Regions from separate parts of the Burkholderia sp. BCC1996 genome, predicted to be linked through region 3. Evidence: riboswitches for the same ligand, from Rfam matches in the RefSeq annotation. Region 3 holds a riboswitch; each other region holds the start of a gene.
The links. A riboswitch is a leader RNA that binds a small molecule or an ion and turns the genes downstream of it on or off. The one in region 3 is predicted to bind glycine.
Positions count from the first base shown of each region.

Region 1: linked by a shared signal. The riboswitch ahead of gcvH (glycine cleavage system protein GcvH) and the one ahead of gcvT (glycine cleavage system aminomethyltransferase GcvT) in region 3 are both predicted to bind glycine.
Region 2: linked by a shared signal. The riboswitch ahead of U4Z64_RS36855 (D-amino acid dehydrogenase) and the one ahead of gcvT (glycine cleavage system aminomethyltransferase GcvT) in region 3 are both predicted to bind glycine.

Region 1 is NZ_CAJPHM010000041.1:10,879-14,152, forward strand. It holds gene gcvP (aminomethyl-transferring glycine dehydrogenase) at 1-1,257, opposite strand, end outside; gene gcvH (glycine cleavage system protein GcvH) at 1,254-1,736, opposite strand; glycine riboswitch at 1,858-1,944, opposite strand; gene U4Z64_RS34820 (LysR family transcriptional regulator) at 2,137-3,060, opposite strand; gene speB (agmatinase) at 3,221-3,274, shown strand, end outside.
Region 2 is NZ_CAJPHM010000056.1:3,630-6,903, forward strand. It holds gene U4Z64_RS36850 (hypothetical protein) at 1-141, opposite strand, end outside; gene U4Z64_RS36855 (D-amino acid dehydrogenase) at 384-1,622, opposite strand; glycine riboswitch at 1,780-1,869, opposite strand; gene U4Z64_RS36860 (MFS transporter) at 2,001-3,274, opposite strand, start outside.
Region 3 is NZ_CAJPHM010000022.1:105,657-108,930, reverse strand. It holds gene gcvH (glycine cleavage system protein GcvH) at 1-239, opposite strand, end outside; gene gcvT (glycine cleavage system aminomethyltransferase GcvT) at 366-1,484, opposite strand; glycine riboswitch at 1,571-1,704, opposite strand; glycine riboswitch at 1,736-1,839, opposite strand; gene U4Z64_RS28110 (hypothetical protein) at 1,961-2,329, opposite strand; gene U4Z64_RS28105 (oxidoreductase) at 2,529-3,274, opposite strand, start outside.

The DNA.
Region 1 (3,274 bases), on a different contig from region 3:
GATGGTGCGCAGGTTGACCCGGCGGGCCCGTGCCGCCGCGTGCACGGCATCGGTGCGACTGCCGCTGTCGACGGCGATGGTGTCGAAGCAGTATTCGGTTGGCACGGCATGGCCGAGCCGGCGCAGGCCCGCGGCCAGGATCGCGGTGAGGCGGTGGATGCGGCGCGCGATCGCGGTCAGTCCGTGCGGGCCGTGATAGGCCGCGTAGAAGCCGGCGATATTGGCGAGCAGTACTTGCGCGGTGCAGATGTTGCTGGTGGCCTTCTCGCGCCGGATGTGCTGTTCGCGCGTCTGCATCGCGAGGCGCAGCGCCGGGCGGCCGTGCGCGTCGATCGACATGCCGACCAGTCGTCCCGGCATCGTGCGCTTGAACGTGTCGCGCGTCGCGAAATAACCGGCGTGCGGGCCGCCGTAACCCAGCGGCACGCCGAAGCGCTGCGTGGTGCCGACCGCCACGTCGGCGCCGAATTCGCCCGGCGGCGCGAGCAGGGTCAGCGCGAGCAGGTCGGCGGCGACCACGGCCAGCGCGCCGTTCGCATGCAGGGTGCCGACCACGTCGCGGTAATCGTGGATGTCGCCGAAGGTGCCCGGATATTGCAGCAGCGCGGCGAAACAGCCGGTGGCGGACAGATCGCGGCGCGGATCTCCGACGACGATCTCGATGCCGAGCGGCTCCGCGCGCGTGCGAACGATCTCGATCGTCTGCGGATGGCAATCATGTGCGACGAAGAAGATCCGGCTGTCCGACCGGGCGAGGCGCCGGCAGAACGTCATCGCCTCGGCGGCCGCGGTGCCTTCGTCGAGCATCGACGCGTTGGCGATCTCGAGGCCGGTCAGGTCGGCGATCATGGTCTGGAAGTTGAGCAGCGCCTCCAGGCGGCCTTGCGAGATTTCCGGCTGGTACGGCGTGTAGGCCGTGTACCAGGCCGGATTTTCCAGCACGTTGCGCTGAATGACCGGCGGCGTGTGGGTGTCGTGGTATCCCATGCCGATGAACGAGCGGAACACCTGGTTGCGGCCTGCCAGTGCAGCCAGCCGGTCCAGCGCGTCGGCTTCGGTGCAGCCGGGAGGCAGGGCGAGCGGCGCATCGCTGCGGATCGCCGCGGGGACGACCTGCTTCACCAGCTCGTCGACGGAGTCCACGCCGAGCACGGCCAGCATCGCGGCCTGTTCGTCTGCATCGGGGCCGATGTGGCGGCGGACGAACGACTCGCGCTGCGCGACGGAATCGAATGCGTTCATGGCCGTCTCCGTCATTCGCCGATATAGGCGCGATACGCGGCGGCGTCCATCAACCCGGTCAGCTGCTCCGGGCTGTCGATGCGCATCCTGAAGAACCAGCCGTCGCATTCCGCCGAATCGTTGACGAGGCTCGGCGTGTCGCCCAGGGCGGCGTTCGCTTCCAGCACGGTGCCGGACACCGGCATCTTGACCTCGCCGGCGGCCTTGACCGATTCGACGGTGGCGGCCTCGTCGTACTGGGCAAAGGCGTCGCCTTCGTTTGGCAGTGCGACATAAACCAGATCGCCCAGCTGCGATTGCGCGTGGTCGGTAATGCCGACGGTGGCGCTGCCGTCGTCTTCGACGCGCAGCCATTCATGGGATTCGGTGTATCGGACCTCGCTCATATGCTCTCTTCCTGACAGGGTTGCGTTGAGTGATGCGGCACACGCAAGCCGGAAGTGCACGGGCGGGAGGATGATCGACGAGTCGGCATCCGGACGAGACCGGGGCATTCCAGGCTGCGTGCCTGATGCCCCCTCTGTCCGTTTGCCTGAGAGATTGCGCGCCCCGGCGGGGCGCTTCTCCTTCGGCGAGGCTTGGTCGACGACCAGAGGCCTACTCTCCAGAGCGCTAATCGATGCGTCAGTCCTTTTGCCTGAGAGTTTCTGGGGCGATTCCCCTTCGGCGCCGCCGGACGGCGGTCTCTCCTGACACATCCCGATAGCTGGCGACAATCTAGTCGCACGCCCGCGGCGGTGTCAACACCTCGTTCGACTGCCCATGCGGCGAGGCAGATGCCGCGGCACGGCGCAGGCGCGCCGAAAACGGCGCGCGGCATGGCGGAGCAAGGCCGCGCCGCGATCGCGGCCGGTCGATACTTCGGTGGAGACCGAAATGAATATCCGATATCGACTATCTGTCCGCCGGCGGGGGGCGGTTGCCCGACTGGGCCATCAGGTCGTCGAGGAACGCGCGAAGCACGGTCGGCTGTGCGGCGCCGCGACGCGTGATCGACGAGAACGGCCACGCGGACGTGAGCTGTTCCGCGGCGAGCTGGCGCATCTGGCCGGCGTCGACCCACTGTCTCGCGTAGTGCCGCGGCAGAAAGCCGATATACGCGCCCGTCAGGATCAGGATCGCCTGTGCCTCGACATTGTCGACGGTCGCGGCCGCGCTGCCGCTCTCGAGCAATTGCAGGTCGCGCTGCTGCAGGAACGCGCGCGCGACCACCTGGCTTTGCCGGACGCGCTCGATCAGCGCGTCGCCGGTGGCGTCGGTCGAGAACAGCGGATGGTAGCGGCTGCAGTAGAGGCCGTCGGGCTCCTCGTACAGCTGCGTGTAGGACAGGCCGGCGACGGTGAGCGGGAAGTGGCCGATCGCGAGGTGCAGCCGCCCGTCGAGCACGCGCTCCTCGAGCTCGGCCGGCGTGCCGATGTAGATGTCGAGCTGGACGTCGTGACCGCGCGAGACGAACCGGCGCAGCGCGAGCGGCAGGATGCTGTCGGTGTCGGTGACCGTGTTGTCGATGATGCCGAGATGAAGCCGGCCCGAGATGCGCTGCTTGAGCGCATGTGTGTCCATGCAGAACGCTTCCACCGCGAGCGCGAGGCGCTGCGCGGATTCGTAGGTTGCGACGCCGTGTTCCGTCAGACGAAAGCCGCTGCGGCCGCGTTCGCACAATTTGACGCCGAGGCGCGTTTCGAGGCTGGTCATCTGCTCGCTGATGGTCGACTGGCTCACGTTCAGCGCGGCCTGCGCGGCGGAGAAACCGCCGCATTTCACGATGGTCATGAAAATCCTGAGCAGTTTCAGGTCGATGTCCTGCAGCTGTTTCACGTTCCGTTCTCCTCCGTCCGTCACATCGGAATATCCGATATGGACATCTGATGCCTGCTATTTTTCCGGAAAAAATTTTTGCCCATAGTGACCGCAAAGGCAAGCGCATGGACGGCCGTGCGCCCGAAGACGAATCCGCATACGGATGGAGACGGAGACAATGCAGAACAACAGCTATGAAAAGGGCAGGCTCAACCTGCCGTTCGTCGGTCAC
Region 2 (3,274 bases), on a different contig from region 3:
TGTACTGTTCGCCTTATCGGCCCACGTCCGTATCGGCGCGAAGATTACAGTTTGTGTTACGGTAATTGAAATGCTTGCTGCAGCGAATGCGATGACTATACAAGTCCAAAGAGCTTGGAGTTCTGGAAAATCGATGTTCATGAGGCGACCCTTTCTTCGACGGAGACCACTGGGTGCAAGTTCGATAGACATATCAATCAAGCGCGCAGCATCTCATGTATCAACGAAAGATACATGAGATGCTGCGCCGCGTCAATTGCCGGCGCAGGATCGCCACGCGAACTGCCTCAGGTCGCCCACGTGGGCAGCTAGCGGACTGCACAATGCGCATCCTGGCCGACACGATCTAGAGAGCACGTAACTGCTGCGCGAGACCCCACAACTCAGTGTGGTGATTTCGCGCTTATCTCACTCGAGATTGCTTCAGCTACTCCCTCTGCAGTCACTGCCGACAGCGTCCAACCGAGGTGGCCATGGCCAGTGTTATAGAACACCCCACAGCGCTTTCCGCGCCCCACTTTCGGAAGCATGCATGGCAGCATTGGACGAAGTCCCGTCCAAGGAGCGACGCGGGCCGTCGATACTTGCGGGAAATGTTCCCGCGTCCACCGTACCAATGGTTCGATGCGGTCCGCACGTATGTCCCGATTGAAGCCGTTAAGCTCAGCAGTTCCCGCGACCCTAAAGCGGTCCACCCCGAGCCTGCTGGTGACGATCTTCGCGCTGTCGTCGAGTAAGCTGACCCAAGGCGCATTCTCGTGGCTTATGGGATCGTCGAGATTTACAGTAATCGAATAACCTTTCACGGGATATACGTTCACGTGATCACCAACCATCGCAGCAAAATCCCGACTGCGCACGCCAGCACATATCACGAGGCTGTCAAATGCAGAAGTGTCTTGCTGCCCCAACGTTTTGGTCGTTAGAACCAACTGCGCTCCACTCTCCTCGCGGATCGACTGCACGGTTGTTTCGTAGCGAAATTCGACCCCGCGTCGTGCGCATGTGTCCGCAAGACCACGCGTAAACTTGTGAATGTCGCCCGTCGAATCGGATTCTGTGAAAAAACCACCATAGAATTCGCCATGTAGCGTTGGCTCAATCTTGCGAATTTCTTCAGGCGTGACAGGGCGACGGTCGAGCCCCCCCTCTCGCAACAGCGCATTGACTTTCATTGCGGCGTCGAACTCTCTACGCGTCGCGTAGAAGTGCAGGATACCGCGTCGTTCCAGATCGAATGCAATGCCTTCTCTCGCGGCAATCGCAAAAAGGTGTTCGCGCGCGGCAATTGCAAGACGCACCGTTTCGATAGTATTGGCTTGGTAACGCGGAATCTGCCGCAAAAATTCTCCGATCCAACTGTATTTATGCCAATCGGGGCGCGGATTCATCAGTAACGGCGCGTCGCGCGTGAACATCCAGCGCAATCCCTTCATTACGGTTGCACGGTTGTTCCAGACTTCGGCATTACTGGCGGACAACTGCCCGCCATTCGCGAATGACGTTTCCATCGCCGCATATCGATGACGTTCGAAAACAGTGACCTGATAGCCGCGTTGCGCGAGGGCGTACGCAGTTGTGACGCCAGTGATCCCGGCGCCAATAATGGCAATTCGTAACATGACATGGTCCATGCAAACGTTGAGCACTGCCGACTGACTTACGCACTACCCAGCCAGCACCGTAGCCCCATCTGTCCATGTACCTGAGAGTTTCGCAAGCCGCCCAGTCCGGCGGCAGTTCCCCTTCGGTGGGCGCTTGGCGCCGCTCTCCAGATGTTCTAGTTGTACGGTCCTTTTGCCTGAGAGTTTCCGGGGCGGTTGCTCCTTCGGCGCCGTCGCGTCAGACGATCTCTCCCGTACCACGTGTTCGAACGCTTCTACACTACTTCGAAATCCCCCGCTCATCCTTTACTTCATGCCGCAGCGATTGCGGCTCAGGATTATCTCGTGCCCCCAAATTTTCTCTATAACATGAGAGTTACGACATCTAACATGAATTCACGAATGTCGATGACCATGCGCCTCTCCGTCATTTGGCACCCGGTTCACCAAAAGTAGGAGGGAGCCAATCGCTAAAACACATGACATTCCCAACAAACCAAATTGAGTGCTGCCGGTCAGCGTCTTAATCCACCCAATAAATGTCGGGCTCATGAAACCACCGATAAGGCCAGTAGTATTAATTAACGCGATCCCCCCCGCAGCTGAGTCGCCCTTCAGATATTCGGACGGCGTCGCCCAAAACACTGCATATGCCATATACATCATCGTATTAGCGATCGCAAGCAACAGCAGTGATGTGACCAATTGCCCCGTGAGCAATGCAGCGCCCGCGATCGCCAGCGCCCCAACTAGTGCTGGAACTGCGCTGTGATAGCGGCGCTCACGATGCATGTCAGAACTCCGGCTACCAAAATACATCCCAAAGGCCGCCACCGCATGTGGAATAGCGGAATAGAGACCGATATGCAACATGTTGGTCACCCCCCGCTCTTTTAGAATGGTTGGCAACCAGAAACTCACCACATACATACTCGCAATCACGCAGAAGTATGCTGCGCACATCAAATAGATACGCGGGTCCTTCAGTACATGCGCAAACGAACGATGCTTCGGGGCCGGCGAGCCAAGCTCCGCAACCAGTAGACACTTCTCAGTTTCGGTCAACCACTTCGCATCACTCGGTCGGTCAGTCAGGAAAAATCGCGCTACGACACCAAGCACAACACATGGCAGCCCCTCCAACAGAAACATCCATTGCCACCCTGCGAGGCCATGAGCACCTGAAAACTTGGTCAGAATCCAAGTTGACATGGGACCGCCAAGCGCACCGCCGATCGGCCCGGCAAGCGTAACAATCGCAATCACCCTAGCCATGCGCTTCTCGTTATACCAATACGTAAGATAAAACAGCATGCCCGGAAGAAACCCCGCCTCGAATACACCGAGCAGGAAACGCAAACAATAGAACATCGTATCGTTCCGCACAAACAAAGTCGCGGCAGAAGTTATGCCCCACAGCACCATAATTCTACTGATCGTCTTTCGAGCGCCCACACGAAGCATCCATAAATTGCTAGGCACTTCAAACAAAACGTACCCAACAAAAAAGATGCCCGCTGCGAGGCCATACACGGCATCCGAAAAACCCAAATCGTTCTGCATTTGCAGTTTCGCGAAACCGATATTGATTCGGTCCAAAAACGCGAGGGTGTAGCAGGTCAGCAAAAATGGCAAAATACGCCAACTAATCTTGCTGAAAAGGGCTGACC
Region 3 (3,274 bases):
GCGACGACTTCGCCGGACACCGGCGAGTAGATGTCGGATGCCGCCTTCACCGATTCGACGACGCCGACGGCGTCGCCCGCGTTCACCGACTTGCCGACTTGCGGCAGCTCGAGGAAGACGATGTCGCCGAGCGTGCTCTGCGCGTGATCGGTGATGCCGACCGTCAGCGTGCCGTCGGCTTCGGTGCGGACCCACTCGTGTTCGTCGGTGTACTTCAGATCGGCCGGGACGTTGCTCATCGGATGCTCCTGGATAAAAGGGTGTGTTCGTTATGCTGGCGCGCCGCCGGGGCGCGCCGGGTGTGGTTGCGCCGGGCGCCATTTCCCGGCTTCGCGGCAGGCGGCCTCCCGGTCGCCTCCCGGTCGTTACGCAGCGAGGACCTTGCCGTTGCGCACGAACGGCAGTTTTACCACGCGCGCGGGAAGTTGCTTGTCTCGAATCTGCACATGGACCGTGTCGCCGACCTGGACGGCCGCCGGCACGCGCGCGAACGCGATCGACTCCTGCATCGATGGCGAGAACGTGCCGCTCGTGATCTCGCCTTCGCCGTGCGGCGTGACGACCTTCTGGTGCGCGCGCAGCACGCCGCCCGCCTTGCCGTTTTCCTTCTGCAGGATCAGGCCGACGAACGCGGCGCGCGTGCCGTTTGCCTCGAGTGCGGCGCGGCCGACGAACTCGCGCGGCGCCGACAGGTCGACCGTCCACGCGAGGCCCGCGTCGAGCGGCGACACGGTGTCGTCCATGTCCTGGCCGTACAGGTTCATGCCGGCCTCGAGGCGCAGCGTGTCGCGCGCGCCAAGCCCGCACGGGCGCACGCCGTTTTGCTGGAGCGCGTTCCACAGCGCTTCGACGTGCACGGCCGGGACGATCACCTCGAAGCCGTCTTCGCCCGTGTAGCCGGTGCGCGCGACGGTGAGGTCGCCGAACGGCGTGCCGGCGACCTGCGCGGCGTTGAACGGCTTCAGCTCGCTGGTCGCGGCGCGCGCGGCGGGCACCGTCGTCCAGACCTTTTCACGGGCGTTCGGGCCCTGAACGGCGACGATCGCGAAATCGCGGCGCGGCGCGATGGTCAGGCCGTAGCCGCCTTGTTCGTTGAGCTGGTTGAACCACGCGATGTCCTTCTCGGCCGTGCCGGCGTTGACGACGACGCGGAAGAAGTCTTCGGTGAAGTAATAGACGATCAGGTCGTCGATGACGCCGCCCTGCGGATTGAGCAGGCACGAGTAGAGCGCCTTGCCGGGGATCTTGAGCTTGCCGACGTTGTTCGCGATCGCGTGCTCGAAGAACGCGCGCACGCGGCTGCCGGTGAAATCGACGACGCACATGTGCGACACGTCGAACATGCCGGCGTCGGTGCGCACGGCTTCGTGTTCTTCGATCTGCGAGCCGTAGTTGACGGGCATGTCCCAGCCGCCGAAGTCGACCATGCGGGCATTGAGCGCGCGGTGCGCGGCGTTGAGCGGGGTTTGATTCAGTGCAGTCATCGAGGCCTCAGGCAAGGCGCTTGCGCGCGGGTCAGAACGGCCATGTGCCGACCGTCGCGGCCTTGGGGCCTGCGAAACGATCCGGTACATGCCCCTCTGTCCTCGATACCTGAGAGATTGCGCCGCGGCCACGAGCCGGCGAACGCGCGCCCCTTCGGTGGGCAGCCTGCCCGCGCAGCCAATGTGCTGCGGGCTACTGCCGCTCTCCAGAGTGCGGGGAGTGCGGCCCGCGCAATGCGCGGACGGGATTCCCCGACGCGGTCGGTCCTTTTGCCTGAGAGTTTGCGGGTGTGCCCCTTCGGCGGCGCGACCGGCGTTGCTGCTACGCGGTCACACGCTCTCCCGACGCGTGCGGGCGACTGTACGCGAGCGGGTGGGCATTGTCAATTTGAGCAAAAGAATGTCGCTTCGCGACAAGCGGCGGCGTGCGGCGCCGCCGCTTCTGCCGGCACCGGCGGGCGCCGGCATGGCCGGGATTACTCGCCGATCGCGCGCGCGGCCGTGTCGAGTTCCTGGTTCAGCACGCGCTGCTCGTCGCCGGACAGGCCGCCGTTGTGCTGGCCCGACATGTCGTTCGCTTCCTGGCGGATCACGTCGAGGCGGTGGTGCAGCTGCGCGCCGTACGGCGGCGGGTAGTAGCCGCCGTTCACGCGCGCGTCGATGCGCCGGTGCAGGTTGTCGATCCGGCCCTGGACCTCCTGCAGGCGATCGTTCGCGACGACCTGCGGATTCGGCCGCGGCGGGGGCGGGGGCGCCTGTCGGGCCGGCCGCTGCGGCTGCACGACGCAGGCCGCGAGCGAGGAAACCAGGACGCAGCATGCCGCTGCGCGAATCAACCGTTGCATCACATTCTCCTGACGGTTTGGTGTCGGATCGACTTTTTGAGAAACGCGTCAGACCGGACGACCGCTGACTTTCGTTCCCGCACCATTTGTAACGGAATGTTCGGGAACGTGGCGCCGTGGCGGCTGACGCGTGACCGCTGCCGGGGGCGGCGCGCGGTGGCGGCTGCGGCCGGGGCGACGACGACCCGGCCGGCGGCCGTCAGACGGTGCGACGCACGAACGGTACCCGGCGGCCTTCGTGCTCGCTCTGCGCGGCGAGCTCGATGATCGTCATCACGTCGACGGCGTCCTGCGGCGTGACCGGGAACGGCGCGCCGTCGTGGACCGACGCGGCGAGCGCGCGATAGAACTCCGCGTACTGCCCGTCGAGCGTCGGCACCGGCCGCTCGACCTCGACCTCGCCGTCGAGCACGCGCAGCACGCCGGGCGGGTTGCCGCCGCCGAACTCGACGTGATCCGGCGTGAGGCCGGCCTTCAACTGCTCTTCCTGCGTGTCGAGCCCGAACTTCTGGTAGCTGCCGCGCGTGCCGTGCAGCGTGAAGCGCGCGGGCTCGATCGCCGACAGCGCGCTCGCATGCAGCGCGACGTCCTTGTCCGGATAGCCGAGCAGCAGGTGCACGAAATCGGGCGCCGTGCCGTTGTCGCGGCGTGTCTTGACCGTGGCGCTGACCGTTTCCGGCAGCCCGAACAGCGCGAGCGCCTGATCGATCAGGTGCGGGCCGAGATCGAGCAGCAGGCCGCCGCCGCGTGCGGGCTCCTCGCGCCAGCGCGTGCGCGGCGTCGGCCGGAAGCGGTCGAAGTGCGACGCGAAATAGGTGAGCCGGCCGAGTTCGCCGGATTCGACGATGCGGCGCACGGTGAGGAAGTCGCCGTCCCAGCGGCGGTTGTGGAACGGTGCGAACAGGCGGCTGCGCGCATTCGCGAGCCGCGCGAGCGCGAGCGCTT